Regions from separate parts of the Colwellia sp. BRX10-1 genome, predicted to be linked through region 3. Evidence: predicted binding sites of a transcription regulator. Region 3 holds the regulator's gene; each other region holds the start of a gene.
The links. The regulator FNR, encoded in region 3, switches genes on or off when oxygen is low (the NO sensors DNR and NnrR bind a similar motif). The targets are predictions, from matches to a motif close to TTGATCTAGATCAA.
Positions count from the first base shown of each region.

Region 1: the regulator FNR is predicted to act here: its motif matches at 6,279-6,292, upstream of yegQ (tRNA 5-hydroxyuridine modification protein YegQ).
Region 2: the regulator FNR is predicted to act here: its motif matches at 1,028-1,041, upstream of H4J75_RS08360 (CbbQ/NirQ/NorQ/GpvN family protein).
Region 4: the regulator FNR is predicted to act here: its motif matches at 1,276-1,289, upstream of H4J75_RS13765 (FeoA family protein).

Region 1 is NZ_JACGWC010000007.1:21,822-29,525, forward strand. It holds gene parE (DNA topoisomerase IV subunit B) at 1-1,037, opposite strand, end outside; gene H4J75_RS07965 (YqiA/YcfP family alpha/beta fold hydrolase) at 1,095-1,694, opposite strand; gene H4J75_RS07970 (metallophosphoesterase) at 1,696-2,457, opposite strand; gene H4J75_RS07975 (DUF1249 domain-containing protein) at 2,463-2,957, opposite strand; gene H4J75_RS07980 (NUDIX domain-containing protein) at 2,958-3,596, opposite strand; gene tolC (outer membrane channel protein TolC) at 3,792-5,153, shown strand; gene H4J75_RS07990 (HDOD domain-containing protein) at 5,260-6,102, opposite strand; gene yegQ (tRNA 5-hydroxyuridine modification protein YegQ) at 6,374-7,704, shown strand, end outside.
Region 2 is NZ_JACGWC010000007.1:108,754-116,457, forward strand. It holds gene H4J75_RS08355 (cytochrome c oxidase subunit 3 family protein) at 1-141, opposite strand, end outside; gene H4J75_RS08360 (CbbQ/NirQ/NorQ/GpvN family protein) at 134-949, opposite strand; gene H4J75_RS08365 (hypothetical protein) at 1,065-2,321, opposite strand; gene H4J75_RS08370 (lipopolysaccharide assembly protein LapB) at 2,712-3,890, shown strand; gene H4J75_RS08375 (PAS domain-containing sensor histidine kinase) at 3,936-5,273, opposite strand; gene H4J75_RS08380 (sigma-54 dependent transcriptional regulator) at 5,266-6,666, opposite strand; gene H4J75_RS08385 (ABC transporter permease) at 6,743-7,704, opposite strand, start outside.
Region 3 is NZ_JACGWC010000011.1:44,352-52,055, forward strand. It holds gene H4J75_RS10875 (heavy metal translocating P-type ATPase) at 1-647, shown strand, start outside; gene ccoS (cbb3-type cytochrome oxidase assembly protein CcoS) at 677-889, shown strand; gene H4J75_RS10885 (sulfite exporter TauE/SafE family protein) at 895-1,572, shown strand; gene fnr (fumarate/nitrate reduction transcriptional regulator Fnr) at 1,611-2,330, shown strand; gene uspE (universal stress protein UspE) at 2,480-3,406, shown strand; gene ttcA (tRNA 2-thiocytidine(32) synthetase TtcA) at 3,517-4,479, shown strand; gene H4J75_RS10905 (glucosaminidase domain-containing protein) at 4,589-5,455, opposite strand; gene H4J75_RS10910 (hypothetical protein) at 5,495-6,283, opposite strand; gene H4J75_RS10915 (DUF1415 domain-containing protein) at 6,367-6,930, opposite strand; gene H4J75_RS10920 (ABC transporter ATP-binding protein/permease) at 6,923-7,704, opposite strand, start outside.
Region 4 is NZ_JACGWC010000017.1:53,557-61,260, forward strand. It holds gene feoB (ferrous iron transport protein B) at 1-970, opposite strand, end outside; gene H4J75_RS13765 (FeoA family protein) at 970-1,194, opposite strand; gene H4J75_RS13770 (TonB-dependent receptor) at 1,522-3,702, opposite strand; gene H4J75_RS13775 (CBS domain-containing protein) at 4,026-4,448, opposite strand; gene H4J75_RS13780 (serine protease) at 4,590-5,843, shown strand; gene H4J75_RS13785 (FHA domain-containing protein) at 5,834-6,808, shown strand; gene trpS (tryptophan--tRNA ligase) at 6,897-7,704, opposite strand, start outside.

The DNA of each region.
Region 1 (7,704 bases), on a different contig from region 3:
ACGAAAGCGGCGCATTGTCGAGAAGATAAACGTTCTTTAGTTTGTCCTGCAAATTGTGGTTCTTGCATTTTCACCGATAAAATATATGAACATTTGTCCCATATATCATCTGGCGTTAATTTTACACCGCGAGGAATGAGGTTTCTAAATTCACAAAATTCGCGCATTGACTCCAATAAGCCTTGGCGTAAACCATTGACGTGTGTACCACCTTGGATGGTTGGAATTAAATTGACATAACTCTCTCCAATGCCCTCTCCACCTTCAGAGAGCCAAGTTACGGCCCAATCAGCGGCTTCATGCGAAGAAGAAAAAGTCCCAACAAAAGGGTCTTCAGGTAAACAAATACAGCTTTTAAGAGAATCTTTCAGGTAGTCGACTAAACCATCTTCGTAATACCATTGATATTTTTTATCTTCATTCTTGTCATGAAACTTGATGGTCAAGCCTGGACATAAAACAGCTTTCGCTTTTAATAAATGTACTAAGCGACGCACTGAAAAATTTGCTGAGTCAAAATATTTAGGATCAGGCCAAAACTTTACGCGTGAACCGGTATTTCTTCGGCCAACCGTACCGGTTTCATGTAACTCTTCAACTTTTTCACCATGCTCAAAAGCCATTTCATACACTTTACTGTCACGGCGAACTGAAACATCAACTCGGGTAGAAAGTGCGTTAACCACAGAAATGCCAACACCATGCAAACCACCAGAAAATTGATAATTTTTATTAGAAAATTTACCACCGGCATGAAGTTTACAGAAAATAAGCTCAACACCTGAGACACCTTCTTCGGGATGAATATCGGTTGGCATGCCTCGACCATCATCAATAATTTCCAGTGATTGGTCTTTATCGAGCACAACGGTGATATTTTGCGCATGCCCAGCCAAAGCCTCATCAACCGAGTTATCAATAACTTCTTGGCCTAAATGATTAGGGCGAGAAGTATCTGTGTACATACCTGGACGATGTCGTACTGGGTCTAAACCACTGAGGACTTCAATGGAGTCTGAATTATATTGTTCGCTCATTTAACTATTCTAATAATGATTATGATTAAAAAATGTTTTAATACCTATCGGTCTACTTTATTGACTCGTTGGGTATAAATTAAAAAACATCGCAATTTTAGGTAACACTTTCGAGTAATCAATAAAGCTGTGATCCCCGCCTTGCTGGACAATTATTTGGCAGTCACAATATTTATCGACAGCTTTTTGATAATCTAACACTTCATCGCCTGTTTGTACCATGACCAAGTAATTATTTTTCGAAATAAATTGTTGTTCAAGGCTTTTTAATGACTCAATAAAATGCTTTTCAATGTAATAAACTTCCTGTGTGTAAGGATTAGTTTGTTCACCTAAATAATCAACTAATAATTCAAAGGGCTTTACTGCCGGATTAATTAATACGGCTTTGCCTTGATATTTCTCTGATAAATACGTTGAAAAATAGCCACCTAGTGATGAACCAATAAAATACCAAATGTTTTCTTTATCGCTTTTTGAGTCTATTAGTGTCGTTAATTGTTCGATAACAGCCGTTGGTGACGAAGCTAACTGAGGGCTAAAAAATGAGACTTCGGGAAAATGTTCATTAAAGTAATGCTTTGTCAGTTGTGCTTTCATCGATTGTGGTGATGAATTAAAACCATGTAGATATAAAATATTAACCTGTTTAGACATTTTATTCCTTTGTTAAAAAGTAGCTGTCTGACTTTATTTTTCCATCAGTAAATAGCGAAAAAACACGATAGCCTGGCCCTTGTCCATTTGAAGCACCAGCGCTTTTATTGGTGTCAAATTGAATCGATGTAGCGGGACAAGTAAATAAGGGAATGGCTGGTGATTGGTCTGAATACAAGGTTAATGCTTGATGCACATGACCACAGGTAATAGCTTTGATACTCGAAAACTTATTAATCGTTTGCCAAAACTCTGCTTGATTTTCTAAACCGTGTTGATCAATAAAATAACCAACATCTAATGGGTGATGATGCATCATCACTAATTGATGTTTTTTATCATCAACGATTGACTCAAATGCAGATAAATCGCTTGGTGTTACCAGACCTTTCGGTGTTTCACTTTTACTGTTAAGTAAAACAATTTGCCAATATTTATCATTAAAGACTTTTTCACGATTGAAAGGAGGAACAGATAAATATTTATCCAATAACTCGAGTTCATCATGATTCCCCGCCAAATAATAAAAAGGTATCGCTATGTCACTTTCAACAACAACTTGCACAAAAAGTTGATAAGACTTTTCACTATGGTCTTGAGTTATATCACCGGTGAATACAATAGCATCGACTAAATGCTGATTTTTAATGTCGTCTAAAACACTGACTAAATTATGGTAAACATTAGCACCATGATGCAAACCATCTGTTTGAGAAAACAAATGGCAGTCGCTTATTTGCGCAATTTTAAAAATAGAAGACAAAAGGATTACTCAAAAAGTGATAAGTTGACTTGGCCTAACTTTAAACAAAGTTGCAGCCATTCTTTAAGAAACTGATTAATTTGCTCTTTTTCATCAGGTAAATGCATTTTACTATTGGGGTAATCGTAACGAGGTTGAACTTGTTTAATGTCTTGATTACTGATCACCTCAGCCATTCGAGCATCATGATATAAACGGATAATCATTTTGGGACGTAAAATGTGGTCAAACACCGTTTTATTATTGTTATCTTCTCCAGTAACGACTGCTTTTGTCTTAGGCAGTTCTTGGCGAATACTCACCAAGCTGGTGTAGCGAGTAATTTCGAGTATTGTTATCTTGTAAGATAAAAAATCAGAAATAAAAAAACACCGCTCATCACCAACCGCTTCTTCATCGTTATGACTGGCCAATAAGCGAACTAAAAACATATAGTTAACTTCACAAAGATTCATTAAGGTTGATAATCTTGGCTGATATTTTTTACTTTGCTGTATCATTTACGAAGACCATTTCTGCTGTAGTTGATGAAAGTTATTCTGTAGCCATTGTAACCCAATTATTGTTGCTGCATTGGTGATTTTTCCATTTTCTAACAACGACATGGCTTGTTCTCTTGACATGACATGCAACAAAATATCTTCACTTTCAGTTTCTAAACCGTGCACCCCTGAGACATTTTTGCTATCTATATTAGCAACATATAAATGTATAACTTCGCTCATACCACCAGGACTTGAAAAATACTCCAGCACTTTATCGAGTTGATTAGCATTTAACGTTAAGTCGGCTTCTTCTTTAGCTTCTCGAATAGCAACATCAATAGGCGATTCATCTTGACCAAACATACCGGCGACAAACTCTAATAGCCATGGCGTGTCTCCTTGACCAATAGCGCCAACTCGAAATTGTTCGATTAACACAACACGATCATAGGTCGCATCGTAAGGAATAACGACTACCGCATGACCACGTTCAAAAACTTCGCGCGTTAATACTTTACTTTCGCCACCATCAAATAATCGATGACTAAGTTGATACTCATCCATTTTAAACACACCTTGGTAGCAGGTTTTTTGTTGATAAATGGTGACGTCTTTATTTGAAAACTTTGATGGTTTTGTATTTTTGTTAGGCATTGAGTGGCTTTATTTCCCATATAAAAATTTAAAATAAATGAAGATACTATAATAAAGCGAGCACTAGCATAAAACATTTTGTTACACTAGAATGCATTCGCAAACACTTATTTTATTTAGCTAATTCAAAAATCAAGATACGATAGTATCATAATAATATAGCGTACATGGCACACTCAAAGGAATAGCTCACTCATGAAAAAAACAATTACGGCACTGATCATTGGTTTGGTTTGTGTAACTAATACTACGTTAGTTAACGCTGAAGATTTATTGGGCGTTTATCAACAAGCACAAAAAAATGATCCTACCGTATTGAGATCAAAGGCTTTATTTAACGCATCAAAAGAAGGCATAGATCAAGCCAGAGCTGTTTTATTACCAGAGATCAGTGCTTCAGCTAGCTACACAATGAGTAAAGATCAATTTATTCCAACATCGGATGATGGGCAATCATCAAATAGAACATTGACCAATAAATCTGATACTTTGCGCTATGGCTTGAGTTTAAGTATGTCATTATACAATCATAGTACATGGTTAAGATTAGATAATGCCAAAAAAGCCGCGCACCGCAGTGATGTTTCTTATCAAGCAGCAAAACAAGAATTGATTGTTAGAGTAACGACCGCTTATTTTGATGTTTTAAGTGCTAAAGACGATTTAGATTTTGCTAAAGCTGAGAAAGCGGCTATTGAGCGTCAATTAGAACAGACAAAACAACGTTACTCTGTTGGTCTAAAAGCAGTAACAGACGTGCATGAAGCACAGTCGCAATACGATAATGCCGTTACTTCTGAAATTCGCGCTGAAAACAGTGTTTACACTGCAGAAGAAGCGTTAAGGGTAATTACCAATGTGTATCCAAGAGACTTAAGTGTTTTAAACACTGAACGTTTCAGTACCTCACGCCCGATACCTGACAGTGCAAATGAATGGCAACAAACAGCAGAAGCAAAAAATTTAGATTTAATTAGCCAAAAAATAGCGGTTGATGTTGCTAAAGAAAATATTAATATCGCAAGATCTGGTCATTATCCAACATTAAGTTTATCGGGCAGTTATGGTGCTAGAGATCAAGATAACGAAGTAAACAATGCCACTTTTGAAAACCCTGCTTTAGATAGTCAGTCTATCGGCATAACGTTAAACGTACCTATTTATTCTGGTGGCGCTACGTCAAGTGCTGTTCGCGAAGCACAGAGCAACTATGTTGCTGCCAGCCAAGATTTAGAGTTAACTTATCGTAATGTTGTTCGTAATACACGTAATGCTTACAACACCGTTATTGCTGCTGTTTCGGCAATCAAAGCCCTTGAGCAATCTGTTGTTAGTGCTGATAGTGCATTAAAAGCAACGGAAGCTGGTTTTGAAGTAGGAACTCGTACTATTGTTGATGTGTTAGATAGCACGCGTAATTTATATAACGCAAAACGTAACTTATCATCAACGCGCTATAATTATGTACAATCAATTTTATCGTTAAAACGTGCGGCAGGTACAATCAGTGAGCAAGACTTAATCAACATCAATCAAGGGTTAAGTGCCGCTAAGTAAGCTTATTAAACTTCCTTTGTGAAGTATTAATTGTAGGTTTAAAAGTTATAGATATAAAAAAACCCTGATATTTCAGGGTTTTTTATTGTCTACAACTTTATTGTTATTAACTAAACATAGTTTTTACATCAGTAACCATCTGTTGAAATTCTTCACTTTTCATAAAGTCCACGTCAGGTAAAATACCTTTATTCACATAGCTTTTTAATAACACTTCACAGGTTGATACATTCTTGAAAATACCGTTGTGAATAGCACCTGCACGAATGAAGTCCAAATAATGAGTTTCAGAAGGTAATACCGTTAAATCACTCCAACTGGTTACTAAAGTGACAAATTCATCTGAGAATCCCCACGCTTTAGTCACTTCTCCACCAATATCCGCAGCTAACTTAGCAATAGCTTGCTGTAAAAAAGTCGGGTTAGCGAAAACATCAGGATGATTTTCAGCTTCAGTTAAAATGGGTAAAACACCTATATTATGAACCAGTGCCGCCAATGTTAAGGTGTCTAACGTTAATGATGTGTGTTTATGGTCTTGGATATAAAAAGTCATTAAACTGATGGCAACTGCGGCTACATCGACGGTTTTTTTCCATGACTTTTTCAAATACATTGAAACTATTTCATTTTTTGAAACAAATACTTGCTCTAACGCCATCGCTGTTGCGATACTTTTGATTTGGCGCAAACCAATGCGAGTTACAGCCTGGTTGACTGTTTCAACTTTAACAGAACGTCCTAAAATAACGCTATTCGCTACTTTCAACATACCCAAAGATAAAGCAGGGTCATGACCGATAATATCACTCATTTGTTTTAAGTTAATGTTTGGGTCATCCGCCGCTTGGCGCACTTTCAGTGCTACTTCTGGCAAGGTTGGAAGTACAAGCGCATCTTGTTTAATTTTTTCTACTAAAATTGTATAAAGGGCATTTTCAGTTCCCATAGTCTCACCTTAATTATTATTATCATTTGTCAATTATCAATTGTATTACATTAAAAAGTAGCACAGTTTTTTGCTTATATTATTATTTTAGGTCAAATATTAGTAAATTTTTCAATACTGTATCTTTATTAGACAAATGCTCAAATATTTAAAATTCTAGTTTTTAATCACTTAATATGATTTTCATCAAAGAACCGCCTGATAAGCTGTTTACCTATGACAAACGATGTTTTTATAATACCGCTAATATAAATCATCTATGTTGTTCATTATGCTAAAACCTGAATTATTATCGCCTGCTGGAACCTTAAAAAATATGCGTTATGCTTTTGCTTACGGAGCTGATGCTGTGTACGCAGGGCAACCCCGTTACTCTTTACGGGTGAGAAATAATGAATTCAATTTAGAGAATCTTAAAATTGGTATTAATGAAGCTCATTCCCTAGGTAAAAAGTTTTACTTAGTCAATAATATTGCTGCACATAACAGTAAATTAACAACGTTTATTAAAGATATTACGCCCGTTATAGCAATGCAGCCCGATGCCCTGATCATGTCTGATCCCGGCCTTATCATGATGGTACGGGAAAAATTCCCTGATATGCCAATTCATCTATCTGTGCAAGCTAATGCGGTTAATTGGGCAACCGTAAAGTTTTGGTATCAACAAGGTGTTGAGCGCGTTATTTTATCACGTGAATTATCGCTTGATGAAATTGAAGAGATTCGTTTTCGATGCCCTGAAATGGAATTAGAAGTTTTTGTTCATGGTGCTTTATGCATGGCATATTCTGGTCGTTGCTTGTTGTCTGGTTACATTAATAAACGCGACCCAAATCAAGGAACATGTACAAATGCTTGTCGTTGGAAATATGATAGCCACCAAGCAAAAGAAAACGAAACCGGTGATATAATAGCGGTACAGCCAGACACTAAAGTAAAACCAGAACTATTTATCCCTGATTCAGCTAAAATCATTATTCCAGAGCAACAACCAATTGAGGATATTATTTTATTGCAAGAGCAAGGTCGACCCGGTGAATATATGCCAGCATTTGAAGATGAGCACGGTACTTATATAATGAATTCAAAGGATTTACGTGCCGTTGAACATGTAGAACGTTTAATAAAAATAGGCGTGCATTCATTAAAAATTGAAGGTCGAACTAAATCATTTTATTACTGTGCTCGAACAGCACAAATTTATGGCCAAGCTATTTCTGATGCTTTAAGTAATAAACCTTTTAATCAAAATTTAAATACCGATTTAGAACATCTTGCTCACCGAGGTTATACCCAAGGTTTCTTAAAACGTCACCGCCATAGTGACACACAAAATTCTGATTACGGTTATTCAAAAAGTGATACTCAGCAATTTGTTGGTGAAATATTAGGCCGCAACGAAATAACAGGTTTAGTAGAAATAGAAGTAAAAAATAAATTTCTAGTCGGTGACCGTTTAGAGTTAATGACACCGCTAGGTAATACATCTTTTGTTTTATCTCATATGGAGAACGCCAAAGGTGAAGTTATTATTGACGCAAAAGGGTCCGGTCATAAAGTATCAATTTCGCTAGTAAGCGAGCACGATTTAACTTTTGG
Region 2 (7,704 bases), on a different contig from region 3:
AAATATAGCAAAGACAGTAAGTTCAGCAAGAATAAAAAACCACATGGCTAAATCACCCGGCAGTCTTTTATTAACCATATTGTCAGCTACTTTAACCTCGCGAAGTTCTGAAGTTTTTGAAGTAATAACGCTGTTACTCATCAAAGTAAATTCTAGCAACATCCATTAAAGCATTAACCGTATCAATATCATCTGATAATGGTTCGGCTAAACAACAACGACAAACTTCGATAGGATTCATACCACTTGAAATCATTTTCGCTGCATAGATTAACAAACGTGTTGAAGCAACTTCATCGAGATCGTTTTTTTCTAAACGACGTAAAGCTTGGGCAAGTTCAACTAATTTAAAAGCTAAATGGGGATCAACCCCTGCTTCTTTAATTAAAATTTCTTGTTCTAATTCCGCAGTAGGGTATTCAAAGCGCAGTGCCACAAAACGCTGACGTGTACTTGGCTTCATACCTTTCAATATATTTTGGTATCCGGGATTATAAGAAACAACCAGCATAAAACCGGGGGCGGCTTCTATTAACTCACCGGTGCGTTCAAGGGGTAATACGCGACGGTCATCAGCTAATGGATGCAATACAACGGTTGTGTCTTTGCGTGCTTCAACGACTTCATCTAAATAACAAATGCCGCCTTCACGAACAGCCTTTGTTAACGGACCATCTTGCCAATAGGTGCCGTTGGGACCAATTAAATGGCGACCTACTAAATCAGCAGCGGTTAAGTCATCGTGACAAGAAACAGTATAAAGGGGTTTATTGAGTTTTTCTGCCATATGGGCAATGAAACGCGTTTTACCACAACCTGTTGGCCCTTTAATTAATACGGGTAATTGATGGTGATAGGCATATTCAAATAAGGAGACTTCATTCTTTTGTTCTTTATAATATAAAGAATCGTCAGTTTTGGTCGAAGGTTTAAGATTAACGGTGTTCATAAAAACTCAAAGGCGTAATTTAACTTAACGTTAAAATACGCCCTAAATGAGTTAGCTGCAAATTTGAATGGACCTTAGTTGATTCCGATCAATTGAGCATGAAAATAGCGATTAATTAGCCAAAAATTGCGCGCATTAAACCGATAGCTTGTTCAACACTTTTACCATTTTTAACCTGAATAATAATTGAGTCACGTTTACCCTGCAAGTACGCTGGAAGATCTTCTGAGGTAAGCGCTTTGTCCACTAATATTTCAGCTGACTCTTTACTACGTTTTTTAGGCGTCGCCTTTGACTTCGACTTCGCTTTATTAAGCATTTTTTCACGTAACTTAATGTAGTTTGAATTTGGTGCTAAGTCAGCATCAGCAAATAAAAACAAATCAATTAATACCGCACGATTTTTCCAAAGAATAAGTTCACGATTCTCTTTGTTGCCAGTAGCTTCATCTTGAGCGCTTTCTTCGCCCTCACTTACATCACTGTTTGCTTCAGCTATCTCTGGTTGTGCTTGATGCCACCATGCAAAAGTACGCATAGTACCAATCATGTCATGCCAGTAAGATGAAAAATCTGTGTTTTTTAGTTTAGCAATCGATAAGCCTTGGCAAAGAATATCAATTTTATTGTTATTTAATGCAATAAATTGATCCGGTCTGCGCATCGCTAATAGACGTGTAGCTACAGCTAAAGGCGCTTTTTCGCCTTGGGCTTTTGTTTGCGTATATTCTTTAAAAATTTGTTGGAAGTCGTTAACAAAACTTTGGTAGTTTGCATGACTTACTTCTCCAGTTAAAGGAATGTGCGCTAATGCTGCATCAAACTTTTCTGGCGACTGCTCAAGCAAGGTATGAAAAACTTTTGCACCTTTAGTGCCCGCAAACCATTCAACATCAAAATTATAAATGCTGTAGTCATGCTGAGTTGTGTGCTTACCAGAAAAAGCTAAACGGTCTTCAACAATTAAGTCTGCTAAAGGTTGTTGGCGAATTTCGTCAAGATAATTCAATAAACGTAAACGTTCATCTAAAGCATGAATCGTGCTTTGTTGTTCAATAAAACTGGCAAATATTGGCCAAGGAGCAATTCTAGCCATTTTAAACTGACTAAGCGTAAAGCCAGCTTCAAGAATATCTTGTAGCTTCTTAAGCGGTAAAAGTTGCTCATCTTCTAAAAGATCCTTATTAAGTTCTTCACGACATAGTCGGGCCAACTCGCCACACCAGCCCAGAAAATCATCTGGACGATGTGTCACTTTAACCGCCATTAAATTTAGGCTCAATGGCGTGACATATTTAAGGGCATTTTGATAAACCTGATTTTCAGCATCAGACAAGGGCATATTAACAGGTGAAGATAACAACTTTCTCATGAAACTATATAAACTCCGTATAAGGAATTATCACTAATAATACGGTTAAGCATAGATTAGAAATAATATAAAAAAAGCGTGAAAAATCCACGTTTTATTAGGTATTGCAATTAAGTGTATCGATTATAGCAAATGAGGAGTGTTTTGTTGATTTAATCTGCGAAAAAAAACGCTAGCCAACTTTAATCTTTATGCATCTACACCGCCCAACTTATAATTAGCATCGATAAAGCATAGCGTGTAGTTAAACGGAACGATAAAAGTGACGTGTAATGATTAGTTTTCAACAGCACTTTATTATAAGTTATTATTCTGTTAATTTAAGTACAGAGCTCTTCGTAGTTAAGTTATCCCGTGGCAAGACGAGATAACTATACCCGAATGTTAAGGATGACAAATGCATCGCATAAAAATAATTTTACTTTTGATATTATCTTTTGTTTTTCAGCCTGTTCAACTACATCTATAGATGGCTCAAAATCTGATATTAAACAACACATCAATATTCCTATTAATTACAACTTATTTGAACAAACAAAAATAGCGCCATTAAATGAGCAAGAGCTGTTTTACCTAACGCAAGACCAACAGAAAAAAGTAAAAATAGATTTTGAGAAAAAAGTAGCTACGGGCTATGAACCTCACCAAGCACTCTATCAGATACTTAACGAGAACATGGCCAATTTTACCTATTATGGTGAAACATATAATGCCACTACCGTAATGCGTCTTAATAAAGGTAACTGTATGAGTTTGGCCATTTTAACAACTGCTTATGCTAAGCTTTTGGGGTTGTATTTCTCATATCGTAATGTGTATACCTTACCGATTTTTTCTAAAAAAGAAGATGTTATTTTGTCATCTTCGCATGTACAAACAGTAATTTATGATCCTTCTTTTGTTGCTGATGATAACTTTTTCTATTTTTCTCCCTCCGGTATAACCATTGATTACTTCCCAAATAAAAATAATCGTAGAGGAGGAACGTTTTCTTATAATACCTTTGTAGCTATGTATTATAAGAATATAGCTGCTGACGCTTTAGCTGATAAAAATTTAGCGAAATCCTTTATGTATGCTAGTACCACCTATAAATATGACACTAAAAATATCGAAACAATTAATTTATTAGCCGTTATTCATCGTAGGGCTGGCGATGTAAAAACGGCAGAAGCAATCTACAAAATAGGTATAGATAGAGGAAAACCAAACATAGCACTATTAAGTAATTATATTATGCTACTTAAGTCTCAACAGCGAATGGAAGAAGTGAGTTTTCTGCAAAGTAAGATGGAAGAATTAGACGACCCTAGCCCCTATAAATCGTTAACTCAGGCTTATGTCGCAACACAAAACAATGATATTAAACAAGCAGAAAGACACTTTAAAAAAGCATTGAAGAAAGCGCCCTATTTAAACCAAGCCTATATGGAACTATACCGTATTTACATAAAGCAACAAAAAATGGAGATGGCCCAAGCTATGTTAGTTAAAGCACTGGAGTGGACCTATGAGCTTGATGAAAAAAAGCTCTATAATATTAACCAAAGCATTGCTAGAAATATCTAAACGGTAATATTGGTAAATATCGAGTGTAGTTGATAATTTATCGTATCAACCTTTAGGAAGCGATATGACAGCTTCAACTCCTGCGACATTTTCTCTGTTTTTTAAGGATAAAAGTCCATCATGATTAAATAATATTTGTTTGCATAACGTTAAGCCAATACCACTGCCTTGTGGTTTTGTCGTATAGAAAGGGACAAATAAGTTATTTTTGTTAGCTATCCCGCTACCTGAATCACAGACGTGAATGTGAAAATATTTTTCATCCTCATGACAAAACACTTCAATAATTTTATCTGTGCTACGAGTTCTCTGCATGGCTTCTTTGGCGTTTTTAAAGACATTTATAAAGACTTGCTCAAGCTGAGCTTTATCTGCGTAAATATTTACCTGCTCTAAATCAATAGAATTATCTGGAAATAGAATACGACAATCATTAAAAAGCGCAATACAATGGCTAATAAAGCCTTGCAAGGCAAATCTACTTTTATTGGGTTCAGGCAAGTGAGAAAGCTGACTATAGCTGGCAATAAAGGAACTAAGCGAACTTGCTCGTTCGTTAATAATATCAACCCCCGTTAATAAAGACTCGCGATTTAAGGCTTTCTGCCCATCTTGTAATTTAGAACTTATCGATTGGCTAATACTAGAGATAGGTGTTAAAGAATTGTTCATTTCATGACTTAAAACACGCAATAAACTTTGCCAAGATTTTCGTTCTTTTTCTAATAATAATCGTTGTGCTGAGGTGATTAAAAAGAGTTGATGTTGCTTGCCTTCACTTAAAAAGTATTCTTTAAAAAGGAAGTGTTCACCACTAAGCTGGGGTTGTTCAAAATCAATAATACCGCTTTGTGCTTCACTAATAACTTTCCCTATCACTAGGCTTGTCAGCAATAAATGAGCGTGTTGAGACATATCTATTTGTAATAATTTTTGGGCCGAATCATTTGCCAATACAATCCGACCTTGTTCATCAACCGCTAAAACCATTGCATCCATTTGTTGCATTATTCGCTCAAGTAACTGCCGACTCTCTTTCGCTTCAATTTTACTTAATGCCAGTGTGTCTGCGAGGTTATTAACGAGAGTGAGTAGTTCTTGAAAAGCCTTATTTTCTTGCTCTCGGCCACGCAAACTATAATCGCCATCAATCATTGATTCCAAAATATTGGCCAAGGTTCTTATTTGTTGCTGAGAACGTTGCTCAGAAATGACAACAATAAAAACAGCAATTAACGCCAAAATAATAAGTATAAAAGCAATTAAATAAGCAGACACATTGGCTATATAAAGTGCTACGGTTGTTATAAGCAAACAAGGCAAGCACAAAAACAGAGCTAGCAAGCTATGATCATTTTTTTGTTTTCGTTGTTGATTAGTCAAGGCCGTGTTTACCCATACGACGATAAAAGCCACTGCGACTTAACCCTAAAGATTTGGCCGTTTCTGTGGCGTTACCTCGATGATGTTTCAAACGGCCGATCATTGATATTTTTTCTATTTCATTTAAAGATAATGACGAATAATTAGCGAGTTTATCACCTCTATTCTCATCAAGTTCACTTGCTGAAGGATGAATATCCTCAAGTAATAAATCTCGTCCACCTATCACCGATTTTTTACAGGTAAAAAGTAGTTTTTCCATAAGATGGCTTAGCTCACGAATATTACCCGGCCAAGTATACTGTTGTAACTTTTTAACAGCATCCGATGATAACTCAGGGGCGACAATATTATATTTAGCACTAAAGCGTTGTAAAAAATAATGGGCTAAAGGCTCAATATCTTCAATACGTTCGTGCAATGAAGGTATACGTAGTTGAATGGTATTTAAACGGTAAAATAAATCTTGTCTAAATTGCTGTTCACTAATAGCTTTTGCCAAATCACAGTTGGTGGCTGAAATAATACGTACATCCGCGCTCAGTGATTTACTACTTCCGACTACTTCAAATTTTTTCTCCTCTAATACTCTTAATAACTTAGCTTGTTGAGCCATCGGGATATTGGCAAGTTCATCCAGAAATAACGTGCCTTGCTCTGCCATTTCAAAACGGCCAACCCTGTTTTCTTTAGCGTCTGTAAATGCCCCTTTTAAATGACCAAACATTTCGCTTTCAAATAAGCTTTCTGGAATAGCGCCCATATTTACTGGAACGAAAGAATTTTCAGCTCGCGATGACTGTTGATGCACATAAGAAGCAAGCATACTTTTCCCCGTGCCATTGTCACCGGTAAGTAAGATACTCATATCACTTTTTGCGAGTTCTTCTAACGATGACAACAATGTTTTCATTACGGGTGATTGCGCAATAATGCCATTATTTTTAGGAAACGACTGTGAGCGGAGTAGTTTATTTTCTTGATTGAGTCGGTTGAGCTTTTTATCGATACTGGCTAATTTCAATTGCGTATTAATAGCGCTTAGCATACGTTCATTGTTCCACGGTTTCTGGATGAAATCTTTTGCGCCGGCCCGCATAGCATCAACTGCAATATCAATAGTTGCCCAGCCGGTCATAACAATAATAGGCAGAGTTTCGTCAAACTGTTGAATAGCCTCAACTAACTGTAACCCTTCACCACCAGAAGTGGTGTCTTGTTGAAAATTCATGTCAATTAAAACGAGATCTACACTTTCACGCTTTAAATTTTCCAAAACAGCTTCTGGCGTGGTCATCGCTAAAATATCAAAATTCTCTTCTGATAACATATATTTTAAGCTGGCAATAATATTGAGGTCATCATCAGCAATTAAGATTTTATTATTTTTCACAGTATTATAGTTACACCATTAATTAATATTAGTCTATCGCCCTAACATTAAGGGCGATAGCTTTTCTTCCTTCGTCTTATTCGTAACGAAGAGCTGAGCTTGGTTCCATTTTAACTGCTTTGGTCGTTGGTGCATATATCGCTAACATTACAATAGCAGACAATCCGATAACTACCGTTACTGCAAGAACCACATATAAATACGTTGGAAATATACCTTCCGACATTTTATTAAAACCAAAGGCAATTAATACAAAAATGATTAAGGCTAAACCTAATCCTTTAATTAATTGTTTCGCACCTTGTTTCATAAACATATTCACAATACTTTTATCGGTAGCACCCACTGCGCGTCTAATACCAACTTCATGAGTACGTTGTGCCACCGAATTAGCGGTTAAACCATAAATGCCAACCAGTGCTAACATTAGGGCAAAGAAGCCGGTACCAAAAGTGATATTAGACGTTAATTGCATTACATCACGCATCATACCTCTATTTTTCTCTGCCGGTTCAACCGCATAAAAGAGATCAATATTTCGATCTATTTTATACAAGGCTTGATAAAATATTTCTTCACTATTAATTAATTCGCCTTCTATTAGGTAAAAAAAGTTTTGAAAAGCCGTCATAAATTGTAAACCTGAAGTATAAACTTCATCAGCGCTATCAAGCTTACCGAGCATGGTTTTAGGATTCATGCGATTTGTTACAACTCCTACTATAAATAGCTTTTCGTTTTTTTCATCGATCTTAAGTTGAAAGCTTTTACCAATAACAGATTCTCCAGGCCAGTATCGGCTCGCCATTGATTGACTAATCAAAGCGACTTTACGATTACCTTCTTTGTCTTGATGATTTAAGAAACGCCCATCAACCAAGTTAACACCAATAGTATCTGTTTCCCCTATCACACTTAGCGTATCAACAGATGGCTTACTTTTTTCATCGGTGTAATCAATTCCCTCAAGTGTTAGGGGAAAATTTCCAAGCCAGTTGTTCATAACGACACCCGCAACACGAGGGTGACTTTTGATGT
Region 3 (7,704 bases):
AATACTTTCAAATCGGTAAACCTAATTGGTTGCTTAGCGAATCAAGTATGTTGGCAGAATTTGCGACGGCTTCTTGCCTATTAGTAGCAGACAACCAATTAGTCGCTGCTTTTTACTTAAGCGATGAAATTCGCAATGATGCCCAAACGCTGTTAGATGACTTAAAGAAAAGTAATATTTATACCATCATGCTATCGGGTGATAACCCTGCTGGCTGTGAAAAAGTTCAGGCATTGTTACATTTAGACGAGATACATAGTACTTTGACTGCGGCTAATAAGATGGCGATAATAAAAAATCAGCCTAAAAACTCAACCGTTGCTATGGTCGGCGATGGTGTCAATGATACGCCAGTATTCGGCGCAGCCCATGTCTCGATTGCTATGGGGAGTGGCACCGATATAGCTAAAAGTGGTGCCGATGTTATCTTACTCAATAATCGTTTAAAGTCGATAACAACATTAATACAGGTCGCCAATAAAACTCGTCGCATTATTTGGCAAAATTATTTTTGGGCATTCGGTTATAATGCTATCGTATTGCCCCTTGCCGTCTCAGGCTACATTACCCCCTATATGGCGGTTATAGGTATGTCTGCAAGTTCGATATTGGTTATCACTAACTCGTTACGTTTATTAAAAAAGTAAACGCAAACTTATAATAGAGCATAAAGACCATGAGCATTATTTATATTTTGATCCCCATAGCGATAATCCTAACCTCTATCGCCATTTATTTATTTTTTTGGGCAGTAAAAACTGAACAATTTGATGATTTAGAGAAACAAGGTATGAGTATCTTGTTTGATGAAGATGAAAACACTACCACCAAAAAGTCCACTGAAACCCATAGCGAAAATACAGCTAAAAATGATACGGGTAGTAAATAACAGCCATGTTGAGTATAGATTATTTATCGGCATTCATCATCGGCTTGTTAGGTTCGGGACATTGTATCGGTATGTGCGGTGGTATAACAACGATGTTAACATCTGCTATATCACCGCAACAAAAAGGCAGCGATAAATTTAAGCTGGTCGGTGCATATAATGTTGGCCGAATTTTTTCTTATAGCTTAATTGGGGCAATCGTTGGATTTAGTAGTTCTATTGCAATAAAGAATATTGGCGTTCCATTAGGTTTTTTACGGTTATTTGCAGCGGTATTTTTAATTTTATTAGGCTTGTATTTAGGCCAATGGTTAATGTGGCTATCAAAAGTTGAAAAAATGGGTAAGTTCCTTTGGCGCTATCTATCCCCGTTAAGTAAAAGGTTTATTCCCATTAATAATGCTAAACAAGCGCTAGCATTAGGAGCAGTCTGGGGATGGTTACCTTGTGGTTTAGTCTACTCAACATTAACTTGGTCCTTAGCCAGTGGAAGTGCCCTTAGTGGCGCGCTAATTATGACCAGTTTTGGTTTAGGTACTTTACCAGCCTTGTTAAGTCTTTCGCTTGGCTCTTTTGGTATAAAGTCGTTGGTAACAAATACGAAATTCAAGAAAATAATGGCGCTAATGATAATTTCATACGGAATATACAGTTTAATGTTTGCATATAAGCAATTGTTTTAATATGATCGATAAATTAGGGATAACTCATTTAGGTTAATATGTATAAAAAGCCATGTTCTACATCTCAACATATTCATTGTCAAAACTGTAGTATCAGCGAGCTGTGTTTACCTTTCTCTTTAAATGATAAAGAACTCGATACACTAGACAGCATTATTGACCGTAAACGCCCTATTCATAAAGGCGAACAAATTTTCCAAGATGGCGACAAAATGCAAGCTTTATACGCTATTCGCTCTGGAACATTCAAAACATTTACGGTAAATGAACAAGGTGAAGAACAAATTACCGGTTTTCATTTAGCGGGTGATTTATTAGGTTTTGATGCTATTGCTGAGTCAGAGCACCCTAGTTTTGCAAAAGCCTTAGAAACATCTATGGTCTGTGAGATACCTTACAATACTTTAGATTCATTATCGAATACGATGCCTAAGTTGAAAAAACAAATTCTTCGCATGATGAGTTCCGAAATCCGCTCAGATCAAGAAATGTTAACGCTACTTAACCGCAAAAATGCTGAACAACGCTTAGCAACTTTTATTTCAACCTTAGCCAGTCGCTATCATGCACGGGGTATGTCACTAACAGATTTTCGCCTAACGATGACGCGCAGTGACATTGGTAATTATATTGGTTTAACGGTTGAAACCATCAGTAGATTATTAAATCGTTTTCAAAAAAATGAATTAATCACAGTTGATGGAAAACTCATCACAATACTTAATATGGATAAACTTAACGAGTGTGCTTCACTGTAGTTTATCGCTTTTTTAAATAATTATAGATAAATGCTTAACATTAAAGATGTTAAGCATTTTTTTTATTGAAATATTATGATTTAAAGCAAATAATATCTATTAATTATGGTCTATTATTAATATTATTTAATAACTAGGGAGTAAATATTATGGATAAGTATAAAAAAATATTAGCCGTTATTGATCCAACCACTGAAAATCAAAAAGCGTTGAAACGTGCGATTGAATTAGCACGACATAGTGGCGGACAGATCACTGCATTTTTAACCATTTATGATTTATCTTATGAAATGACCACCATGCTTTCTGGCGACGAGCGAGAAGCAATGCGTCAATCGGTTATTAATGATCGTAAACTATGGTTAGACGAAAAGATTTCAGAAACTGATCACCAAGACATAACCATAGATACCTGTATTATTTGGCATAATCGCCCATTTGAAAAGATCATAAAAAAAGTACTGGCTGAAAACTTCGATATTGTCATCAAAGGCACCCATCAACATGACAAGCTAAAGTCGGTTATTTTTACGCCAACAGATTGGCATATATTAAGGAAATGTCCCTGCCCAGTATTACTGGTTAAAGACCATAGCTGGCCAAGCAATGGTAATTTACTTACCGCACTCAATATCGGTAGCGATGATGATGAGCACAAAGCGCTTAATAATAAGCTAACCCAAGAATCAATAGTGTTTTCTTCACTGATTAAAGCCAATGTTCATTTGGTGAATTCTTATCCAGGTACGCCAGTAAATATTGCCATTGAAATTCCAGAGTTTAACGCCTCTGAATATAACGACACTATGTTTAATCATCACAAAAGTGCGATGAAAGACCATGCTAATAGCTTTAATATTCCGCTTAAAAATACCCATGTTAAAGAAGGTTTACCTGAAGATGTTATTCAAAGTATTTCTAAGCACGTTGATGCTGAATTAGTTGTGTTAGGTACTATTGGTCGAACGGGGATTTCAGCGGCACTTATTGGTAATACTGCAGAGCATGTCATTGACCGCCTTAACTGTGATGTCTTAGCGATAAAACCTGATGGTTACCTCTCGCCATTAGCTTAATATTGAAATATGTAAATATCCATTAAAAAGCCGAGGATTTCCTTGGCTTTTTGCTATACTACGCGCGGTAAAATTCATACTTTTTATTTCAAATATCTCTAGGAAACACTATGAGCGCTCAATCAGCGACATCAATAACATCTTTAACACCCAGCCAAAAAATACAGCTGAGTAAACTTGAGAAGCGCTTAAGACGACATGTTGGCCAAGCTATCGCGCAATATAATATGATAGAAGATGGCGATAAAATAATGGTGTGCTTATCGGGTGGCAAAGACAGTTACGCCCTACTGGCTATTTTAATGTTGTTAAAAGAATCAGCGCCCATTCATTTTGATATCGTTGCCGTTAATCTTGATCAAAAACAACCCGGTTTTCCTGAGCATATCCTTCCCGAATACTTAGAAGCTTTAGGTGTTGAATATAAAATTGCGCAAGAAGATACCTACTCTATTGTTAAAGATAAAATACCTGAGGGGAAGACCACCTGCAGTTTATGCTCTCGTTTACGCAGAGCTATTTTATACAAGGTCGCGGCAGAAATAGGCGCAACTAAAATTGCACTAGGCCATCATCGTGATGACATGGTTGAAACACTGATGCTAAATATGTTTTATGGCGGTAAATTAAAATCAATGCCAGCAAAATTGGTCTCTGATAATGGTGAGCATGTCGTCATTAGACCGTTAGCTTTTTGTAAAGAAGCAGAACTCATCCAATATGCACAACTAAAAGCGTTCCCAATTATTCCTTGTAATTTATGTGGCTCTCAACCTAATTTACAACGTCAAAACATTAAGAAAATGTTACAGGACTGGAATGTTAATCATCCAGGACGAATTGAATCTATGTTTACTGCCATTCGCAATGTGGTTCCATCACATTTGTGTGACAGTGAACTTTTTGATTTTAAAGGGATTAACGCTGATTCAGGCATTATCAATGGTGGCGATATCGCTTTTGATGATGAACCTATTATTGCCGCTCAATTAACAAACAACGTCAATATTGAAGACAATTCAAAAGCCAAACTTTCATTAAGTAACAGTTTGAATATTATAGAAATAAAGTAGAATCTACCTTAATTAATACCAAGTATCTAAGCGCGATAACAACACCAGTTAAAAGAATGAATGTTATCGCTCGCCATCATTATCTGACGCGTAATACAATAAGCCGAGCCTAAATAACCTTAGGTTTTGGCTTCGACAATATTTTATCAAAATACACTTTATTATGGCGGATCATTTCTGTTATTTCTAAGACATAATCAGTGCCTCTAATAGAATAACGCAGTAATCCTGTTGCTAAGATTTGTGGCGATAGTGGTTGTTCTTGAGCGCGTAACTGCCCTCTAATTGAACGAAAAACACCATAAGCATGATTTGTATTAATATTGTGTAAATAACGCTGTACCGCATGCTCTAAACTATTAAATGCCGCTACTTCATGTTTAGCACCGTCATCTCTTCCTCTTGGCACCATGCCACAACCCTTTTTATAGCACCACATACCAAAAAAGTTTAAACCAACTCGAGCAAAACGAGAAGTGCCCCAAGCTGATTCATTGGCTGCCTGCACTAATACTAGTTCAACAGGCACAATATCAATACGCAACAATAATTCATTAAGTTGCTGTAGCGGCGAGTGTTTTTGATTAACTTTATATTTCTTAATTAATCGCTCAAGCAAAGCTTGTTGATCTGCTAAAAGATTTTCCTCGAGGAAAAGTGTTTCTATCATCAAGGAGACTTCTGCCCTTAACATAAGAATATTGCTATTCTCTTGCGCTATTGCTGGATAAATATAACGGAAAAACTGACGTTTTTTCGTTTTAACATCGCTTATAGAAGCAAAGTTTGGGATCTTAACGTTATGAAGCGGTTGCTCAACCACTTTTACTTTCGCCTTGACCACAGGAACGATAACAACGTTTGTTACTTCCGGCGTGGGAAGTTCAAAAGTTGGCGCTAAAAAAGTGAAGGGCGCAATAAGCGCAAGAAAAAATACACTTATTAACACAGTTCTCATCAAATATTGAATGATCATAGTAGCCTTTTTGTTAACAATAAGGTTTTGCACAGAGCTTTACGCTGAAAATGTATCACTCGTTTGCTGAGCGGGTACATCCGTCGCTTGTAACTGCATGCCAAAAATTTCTCGATATAAAATGCCTTTAACATTATAAAATAGCGGCGCTATAAATGTTAATGCGACTAAGAAAAGCATAACACCAATCACTGAAAATTGTGTTTTAGCAAGAATGGCTAAGGGGATTAAAGATAAAAATAAAGTTAAAAAGAGTAAGCTATAAATAGCGAGTAACTTAAACCACTGAAAACGTGTAACTTGTAAACTCAAGGTGATAGCTTTTATCGGTGATAATTTTTTATCTACTACAAGCGGCAGTACTAATGACAAGGCGACCGCTAAATAAATACCTGGAAAAACAAATAAACTCATACCTAAAGTTATTAATACTGACGTTAACAGCGCACAAACAGCAACCCAACTGCCTCGTTTTAAGAAAGCAAAAATTAATTTACTATTGGTTTTTAAGCCAACGGCATGAAAAACGCCCATCATCTCGACACCAACTAAAAAAGGATAGATAACCATAGTGACAACAATATTTAATAATGTTGTTGATTGTGGGTCTTTAATCACTTGTTCAATACCACCCATGGTATTACTGATCAAAAATGAAACAACAATCCCCAAAATAAGCGTAAAAAGTAATCCTAAATTAATAGCGATTCGCGAGCGAAGTGTTAATTGCCACGCCTCTTTTAATACCGAAGAAACGTCAATAGTATATTCACCCTGCAAAGACTTTTCTATGCTACCACCAATTTGTACTACTTTTTTTTCATCCACGAAAATGACTACCTTTGTGTAAATTTTTCAACATTATAGCAAGTTGATTTGATATTGGAAAATAGCATAAATTTTCACCTGAATTATTGGTGTAATTTAGCAATACGTTTTAATATATTTTGAAAGTAATGAGCACCTTTCTCTTGGGCTAAGGCAATATTATTATCAGGTATTTGCTGTGGATTTTTATACACAGATAGTACCTTTTCCATACTCGCTTCTCGTATTAAATGAAGCGTAGGTAATGGCGAACGGTTGGTATAATTAGAGGCTGCGTTGAATGGCTCACCTTCAAAATAATAATCAGGATGAAAACTGGCCAGTTGAAAGACACCTTCATAACCTAAGGTGAACAACAATTCATTAGCCTCATCGAGTAAATCAAGGTAGCTTTCAAAACCTTTAAAGCCTTCAGTAAAAATCAATAAAGTCGTTTCTATGCTGGGGTCAGCGACAAGTCTTTCAAATTCTATGGCTAATTCTGCTAAAGACGATTCGACCTTTTTTGCTGGGCAAACTTGATAATGTATCGTGTTATTAACAAACTCTTTTTTTGCAAAAGGGCAAAAATTCAAACCAATAATTATTTCTTCTAGCCACTGCTTAGTTTGTGAAATTTCAACGGCATACATTTGTTTATCAGGCATTTTGTTGCAGTTGCCACATCGTTGCGTAATGACCCTTTTTAGTGAGTAGCGTTTGATGATCGCCCTGCTCGATTATTTCCCCTTTGTGCAGGACAATAATATTATCGGCATCAATAATAGTTGATAATCGATGAGCTATCACTAAGCTAGTGTGATCTTTAGCCACCTCTTTGATTGCTTTTAAAATAGCTTGCTCTGAGTGACTATCAAGTGACGACGTTGCTTCATCAAAGACCAAAATAGCAGGATTTTTCAAAATGGTCCGGGCAATGGCAACCCGTTGCTTTTCGCCGCCAGAAAGCTTTAAACCACGCTCGCCAACGACGGTATCGAAACCTTTTGGTAACGAGGTAATAAAGTGACTTAAATGCGATAATCTTGCGGCTTCTTCAACTTGTGCATTACTCGCGTTTACATTGCCATATTTAACATTTTCAAATAAACTTTCATTAAATAACACCGTATCTTGTGGCACGATGCCAATATTCTTTCTCAAGGAATGTTGCGTAATATCAGTAACTGCTTCGCCGTCAATTTTAATACAGCCTTGTTGGCAGTCATAAAAACGAAAAAGTAGTTTCACTAAGGTCGATTTTCCTGAGCCACTCTCGCCAACAACAGCGACTTTTTGACCCGCTTTAACCTCGAATGAAACATTTTTTAAAATGGGTCTTTGCTCATCATAAAAGAAGCTAACGTTATCAAATTTAATAGCACCATGGCTTATCGCTAATTCTTTGGCATTTTGTGCATCAACAACCTTAGGTACTTTTT
Region 4 (7,704 bases), on a different contig from region 3:
GAATACCTAAGCCAGCTCCTTCAATTAAGGTTAGCAACCACTGAGGTAAATCATAACTTGATAAAAATCTTTGCGGGTAATCGACAAAAATAGCGCCGGCTAAAATATCAAAAAAGTCGATAAAAGCGCTACCAACATTGATTGCAAACATAAACAATAAGTACATCATGCTAAGAAAAACGGGCACACCTAACCAAGGATGAAGGATAAAATGGTCAAGGCGGTCACTTAAACTTATTGCCGGTGCTTTTTTGGAAGCCGGTAGACCCTTTTTAACATCGATCAATAACTGCTGAATAAACTCGTAACGCGCCTGCATAATACTAATAGCATCGGTATTGGTTTGCTGACAGCCACCTTGATCATTACAAGCGCCACATTCAAGATCAATTAACACCTCAGTTGAGTTTTTGTCCGCGAGTTTATTGACAATATCTGCTGATAACATTAATTTCTTTGGACGTTCACTTGCTTTAGGTAATTCAAGTAAAGCCTGTTCAACTTGTTTTAAGGTATCTTTAGCTAAGCTGTTGGCAATAATAACTTTACAGCCAAGTTCTTTGGCTAAAATATTTATATCAACGGTTTGCGCTTCTTTTCGATCAGATTTATTGATAACCAATAATACCGGTAAACCGAGTTCAAGTAGCTGAGTCGTTAAATACAACTGACGCTTTAATTGCGTCGCATCGACGACATTAATTAAACAATCAATGTCGTTATTTTTAAGAAAATCTTGGGTAATAGTCAGGTCTTTACTTTGTTCAGTTCGAGTGGCGAGAGAACTAATGCCAGGTAAGTCTGAAAGTAAAACTTGCTCATTATTAAATGAGAAGCGCTGCTGTTTTGTCGCTACAGTGACGCCAGTCCAGTTTCCTGTTTGTTGTTTCGCGCCCGTTAGAGCATTAAAAAACGTGCTTTTTCCTGAATTGGCAAAGCCAACTAGAGCCAAATGTAAAGCTTGTGACATTAGACGATTTCTATACCTATTTGTTGAGCAATACTCGGTGCTAAGCAAATTTTAGTACCATGGAGATGAAAGGCAAGTGGCCCATTAAATGGTGCTTTATGGGCTAATGATATCTCAGTTTTTAACGCAAAACCCTGCTCGATTAACTTTGAAGTCAAATCGAAATTTGTTGGCAACGTGCGGATCACCGCTCGTTGGGTACGCCTCAATTGTGAAAGGGTCATAAACAACAACTCAAATAATAATGATTATCATTTGATTCTACTTTACTATTAACTTTTCAGCAAGCGTATATAACAGCGTAATTGATCTAAATCAGCTTAAATTAATCTACTGATAAATTTGATTTAAAATTTAATAGTTTAGCAAGCGTTCAATATAATCATATTAAAAATATAACTGGATTTATCTGCGCAGCTTACGTAAAAATAGCGAAAAGGTAAGAGAGGTATTGTTATTATGAAAATTAAATATTACCTAATGAAACATCGCTGACAAATCCAAATAGCTTGTCAGCGATTTACTATTTTAATGACAGTATGATTTATAGATTAAAAGCTATATGTCATTTCTGCCCATGCACTGGTACCTTCTTCAGGTAAACGGTCCATAAACGTTACATCACTGCCTTTGACTCGGTTATAGCCACCTAAGTGATTTTGATATTCTTTATTGAGTAGATTATCAACGCCAAAACGAAGCGTTAATTGATTATTGACGTAATATTGAGCGTCTACATTCATCACACCATAACCAGCACTTGTTTGTTCCTGATTCGTTAATGAAATATCTTTTTGTGCGGCGGCCATCACTAAAACCATATTTACAGACCAATTCTCACTAAAGTAATTGGCACTTAACTGACCATTCAATGGCGCAATACGATACAAGTTATCATTAATATCACGACGTTCGCCACGTACGTAACTGACCACGGCTGATAATTGTATTTGATCATTTATAGTGTAATAGCCATTTACATCAGCACCATAAAGCTTAGCATCTACATTAGTAAACTTTAGAGGGTTATCATCACCCGCCATCATTTGGGCCATCATTTTTGCTGACATATCCAACATACCTAAAGGAGTACCTTGAATATAGTCATCAATATTTTGATAGAAGAAATGAGGTGTGATCATAACTTTTTCAGTTTGGTAGGTAAAACCGACATCCGCTTGATAAGCTGTCTCACTGTTAAGATCCATATTACCCACATAAGTGTTACCGTCGGCCAGCCCACCCGTTGATTCCATCGGGGTCCAGAGGTAAAGCTCTTGATATGAAGGCGCTCTATTTTTTAAACCTACGCCTATATATAATGATAAATCTTTCGATAATTGAGTTTCCGTGCTTAATGCGATATCTATATTGGTATCATTAACACTGTGATCACTGTTATTGAAGTTATCCCGTAAGTCTATGGCTAAATCAGCCATCGTTGGCATAGCTGAATTCATATTATCCATCATTGCAGAGCCCATCGGCATAATCATCATTGCCATAGATGTTGCCACTTGACCTGCATCTAATTCAGCTCTTTTTAAACGGGCGCCTAACTGAACTTTGGTATTGTTAAAGGTTTGCTGCCATTGTGCAAATAGCCCAAAGCGATCATCTTTGACATCATTAAAGTTTACCACGGCAAACATCGAGTTATTTGGATTGGTGATCACAGAGTCATGCTTGGCTAAATAACCATCGAAGCCAAATTCTAACTCACCAAAAGTAAAAGATTTACCCAGCGAAAAATTAAAATTAGTTGTTATACCCGTAGCATTATTACGACGATGTTTTTCTGGATTATTATTCAATCGCTTTTCAAAGTTAGTCATACCATGATCGGCATCGGTGTAGCCAAACAACCAATCTGCTTGCCAATCGGCCCAGGTAAAGTTACCGTCTAAACTTGCTCGGTGACTATAAATATATTCTATATCCATAGGTAATGCTGGCGTACCCGAATCTTGGGTATCTGTATAATGGTAGCTAAAACCTGTTTCACTACTCTCGCCAAAATAACGTAAATCAGTGCCAAATTGTCGTTTAGCAAAATCAGTTGGCGATATAATTTTACCATCGCCACTTTCCATATTCTCACCTTCTTGAACATTGCCATAAAAAAGCCCAGCAATATCACCTTTGGTAAGATTAACCACCGATGATAATGTTTGCGCTTCATTATTGCTTCGAACACCTGCTTGTAAATCACCATTTATCGCGAGTTTCTCGCTATTATTGGCTTCTGCTTTACGCATTTTTACATCAATAGCACCACCCAGGGTATTTATGCCGGCAGAAACCGGGGCGATACCACGATAGACAGTCATAGACTCAACAATTAATGGCGTAGAATAACTTAAGGGTGTGTCCATAGCATTAGGACCAGCGCCAATGACAGCTTGTCCATCAAGTGTGGTTGAAATTCGGTCGCCATATAGGCCACGATATTGTGCAATACCCGTTACCGGGCCATTACTGTTGACATTTGCACCGGGGACCGACTTTAACCAACTCGCTAAATCGGGCTCCGTAGTCTTCCCTTGGGCATAACTTTCATTATTTTCAATGCCGAGATGGTGACGTTGATGAGTGATAGTGATCACTTCAATCTCATCGAGGTTAGCCGTTGAATCAAACGTATTATTAGCAAATGCACTAATAGACAAAAGACTGCTAAAAACTAATGAAGAGCTTATTGCTAAAGCAACGGGTTTAATTGAAAACGTCATAGTTGTTTCACTTACTTGTTTGAGTATACCAAATAGAATTAATACTATTGTGTTAGCTATAATCAATAAAAACAAAGTAAAAACAGTGAACTGCGACATAATGTCGCAATAAAAAATGACTTACTTGACCTAAGTCAAACAAGACATTTTAGAAGAGTAATCGTTATTTAACTAAAAACCTTAGCTACAGAGCTGATTAACGTTAAAAGCAAAAAGTGCACAACTAGCTTATTTTCAAAGCAGACTAATTTAACCTATTAACGGCAGTTACTTTAAGCAACATAATTGCTTTAAACTTAGACAATAGTTAATAACTTATTGTCTTAATTACGGCGCTCTGCATTTTTATCTCCTAAAGTTTTCATGATATCTCGCCAAGTTAATATGCCAACGGGAATGCTATTTTCATCAACAATAGGAATACATGACGTTTTAGTCTGATTAAAAATATCAATGGCATCAAAAACATTAGCGTTAGGCGTTAAGGTGACCAATTTGCGATTCAGTATTTGATGCGCTTTCTTATTTAAGGTTGCTGTATCTCTTGGGAGCTCTGCGGCAGTGCCGATATTAGGACTCAGTGCTTTGAGAAGATCTCTGTCTGAAATAACCCCTGATAATTGTTTATTATCAACGACCAGTAAATGATGAAAATTAGCATGTTCAAAAATATTTTTTATCGTCAATAACGTATCGTCCAAAGAGACGCTAACAAATGCTTTGGTCATGATGCTGGCTATTTTCATTACGCTACCTTTTATCCATTTTATTCTTAACTATACAATACATTAACAAACAACAAAGAGAATTTACTTTATTTGGGGATAATAGATGACAATTAACCTAACAATGGCACAATGAACTAAGACTCAAAATAAGGAATATAAATGAAAGGTTTAACTACCTTAATTTTATTGTGTGTTAGCACAATAAGTTATGCCACCGAACAAGCAGAAGAAATATTCAAACAACTTGCTCCGTCACTTTATCAAATAAGACTTATAGACATCGCCAGCGGTGAAAAGTCATCAATTGGCTCTGGTTTTCAAATTAGTGCCGACGGTTTAATTGCAACCAATTATCACGTTATTTCTGGCTATGCGCGTCATCCCAATAAGTACACGATTGAAATTTTTGATCATCAAGGTAACAAAGCGCCACTTACTTTACAAAGTGTTGATGTTATCAATGATCTCGCCTTGGTAAAAAGAACGACTGATGGCGAAATGCCTTTCTTTAAAATTGCAAAGCGTGTTCCCCAAAAAGGCGAAGAGCTTTATTCGTTAGGTAACCCGCACGATTTAGGCATGATAGTAGTACCCGGCACTTACAATGGTTTGAAGAATGAATCTTTTAACGACCGCATCCATTTTACCGGCTCAGTGAACTCTGGGATGAGTGGCGGACCTGTCGTTAATAAAAACTCTGAAGTCGTTGGGATAAATGTGGCGACTTCAGGTAATCAAATCGGATTTTTAGTACCACACGATAAACTGCTTAACTTATACAAGCGTTATAAAACAGGTGATCCTGAAAGTATTGCAGCACAAATGGCACAACAACTTGCCGATAATCAAGACAAGTTAATTACCACCTTGTTAAATAGCGAATGGCAGATGCGCCCTTTAGGAGAAGGTTTAATTCCCGTGGTTAATATTCCTTTTATTCGTTGTTGGGGAGAGTCAAACGCTGATAAGGCAGATGCTATTGTTCTAGCCGTGGTTGCTAATTGTTCTTTGGATGAAAACACTTACATCTCAAATGATTTTTTCACCGGCTCTATTGAAATGGAATATCGCTATATGCAAGCAAAAGAACTTAGCGACACTAAGTTTTATCAAATATTTGAGCGTCAATTAACGCAAGTCATGCCAGGAAACAAAGCGGGTAAAGATGATGTTACTGAGTTTCAATGTCAGCACGATATTGTTACACCATCAAACCAAGCGATTACCAACAAATCAGTTTTTTGTACCCGTGCCTACAAAGATTTCCCTAAATTATTTGACGTTTTATATATAGCTATTTCTGTTGATAAGGGCGACCAAGCCTTACTTAGCCACTTTACTGTCGCTGGCGTTACGCAAAATAGTGCACTCAAGTTTACAGAGAAATTTATGGAGTCTATTTCATGGAAATAATCATAGAAGAAATTACTCGCGCCCATAAATTAATAGCCCGACATAAATTTATGCAAAATCACATCAATATTGGTCGTGGTTATGATAATGATATTATTATGGCGGACCCACATATTTGTGCCCAACACCTTAGTCTTAATTTTAATGGTGAACATTGGCTGCTAAACGATGAAGGCTCTATTAACGGCAGTTTTTATGACGATGAGTTTTCAAAAACAAAATCAGCTGTCCATCAGCACATCGTTCGTTCTGGACAAGTCTTTATGATTGGCAAAAGTTTAGTACGCATTGTTTTTCCCGATCACCCCGTACCTGAAAGCATTAGTTTTAGCCCTTTTGAAAATATTTTAACCTTAACAAGACATCCGGTCTTTTTAGCCATAAATATTTTATTATTTGCCAGTGTTACCGGCTGGTTATTTAACCTTCACAACCCTGTAGAAGTCAATTTCACTCAGTTATTAGTACCGGCTATTGGCATGACTTTACTCTTTGGGCTTTGGCCTATTGGTGTTGCTTTGGTTTCTCATTTAACCAAGCATGATGCTAGATTTTGGGGACAATTAGGCATCTGTTTTGTCTTTTATAATTTAATGTGGCTAAGTGATTTTATTGAAAACATCACCAGCTTTAATGCTTCATCTCAGTCAATACTCAGCGTACTTGCCACTTTCTTACCTATTGTATTGGCATTTTGTTTATTCTGGCTAAATTGCCAAATTGGTTTTCATATGAGCACTCGACGCAGAACAGTAATAGCAAGTTGCATGACGCTGCTATTGTTTGGTGGTAGCTTCTTAATTCAGTTAAGTAAAAAACCTGAATTCAGTATCCGTCCCGCTTTTAATACCACGTTAATGGCGCCAAGTTATTTATTTACTCACAGCAATAATGTTCAAGGCTTTCTTGAGAGCAGTAAAACATTATTTAACGATGCGCAAGAAGCAGCACTTGAAGACAAATAAAGCACCTTAATAAACAGAAAAAGCTAACGAGTTCGTTAGCTTTTTTGTTTGTTAGCCCAGAGAATAACGACTGAGTGATGACGACACATTAAGGTCGAGGAATAAAACCTACCGCATCATAAACTTTTGCTAATATTTTACTTGCTCTAGCTGATGCTTTTTCAGCGCCTGCTTTCATCACTGCATCTAAATAAGCCTGGTCCTCACGGATCTGATGATATCTTTGCTGAATAGGTTCTAATAAAGCAACCACAGCATTAGCAACGTCACCTTTTAAGTGCCCGTACATTTTATCTTCATATTGTGGTACTAACTGCTCAACGGTTTCACCTGTACAACAAGACAATAAAGACAGTAAATTTGATACACCTGGTTTTTCTTCAATATTGAAATAAATATTAGCTTCTTCATCAGAATCAGTCATGGCGCGTTTGATTTTTTTACTGATTTTTTTAGGGTCTTCTAATAAGCCAATAAAATTACCAGGATTAGCGTCTGATTTTGACATTTTCTTTGTTGGTTCAAGTAAGCTCATTACTCGCGCACCAAATTCAGGAATATAAGGGTCTGGCACAGTGAATGTGTCACCATGAAGATTATTAAAACGAGTCGCTATATCACGAGCTAATTCTAGATGCTGCTTTTGATCTTCACCAACCGGCACACGGTCAGCATTATAGAGAAGAATATCTGCTGCCATTAAGACTGGATAAGTAAATAAACCTGAATTCATATTTGCTTCAGACTTTTGTGACTTATCTTTGTATTGCGTCATTCTGTTCAATTCGCCCATTTGTGTGTAACAATTTAACACCCAACTAAGCTGAGCATGTTCAGGGACATGTGATTGAATAAAGATGGTACTCTTTTCTGGGTCAACGCCGCAGGCTAGATAC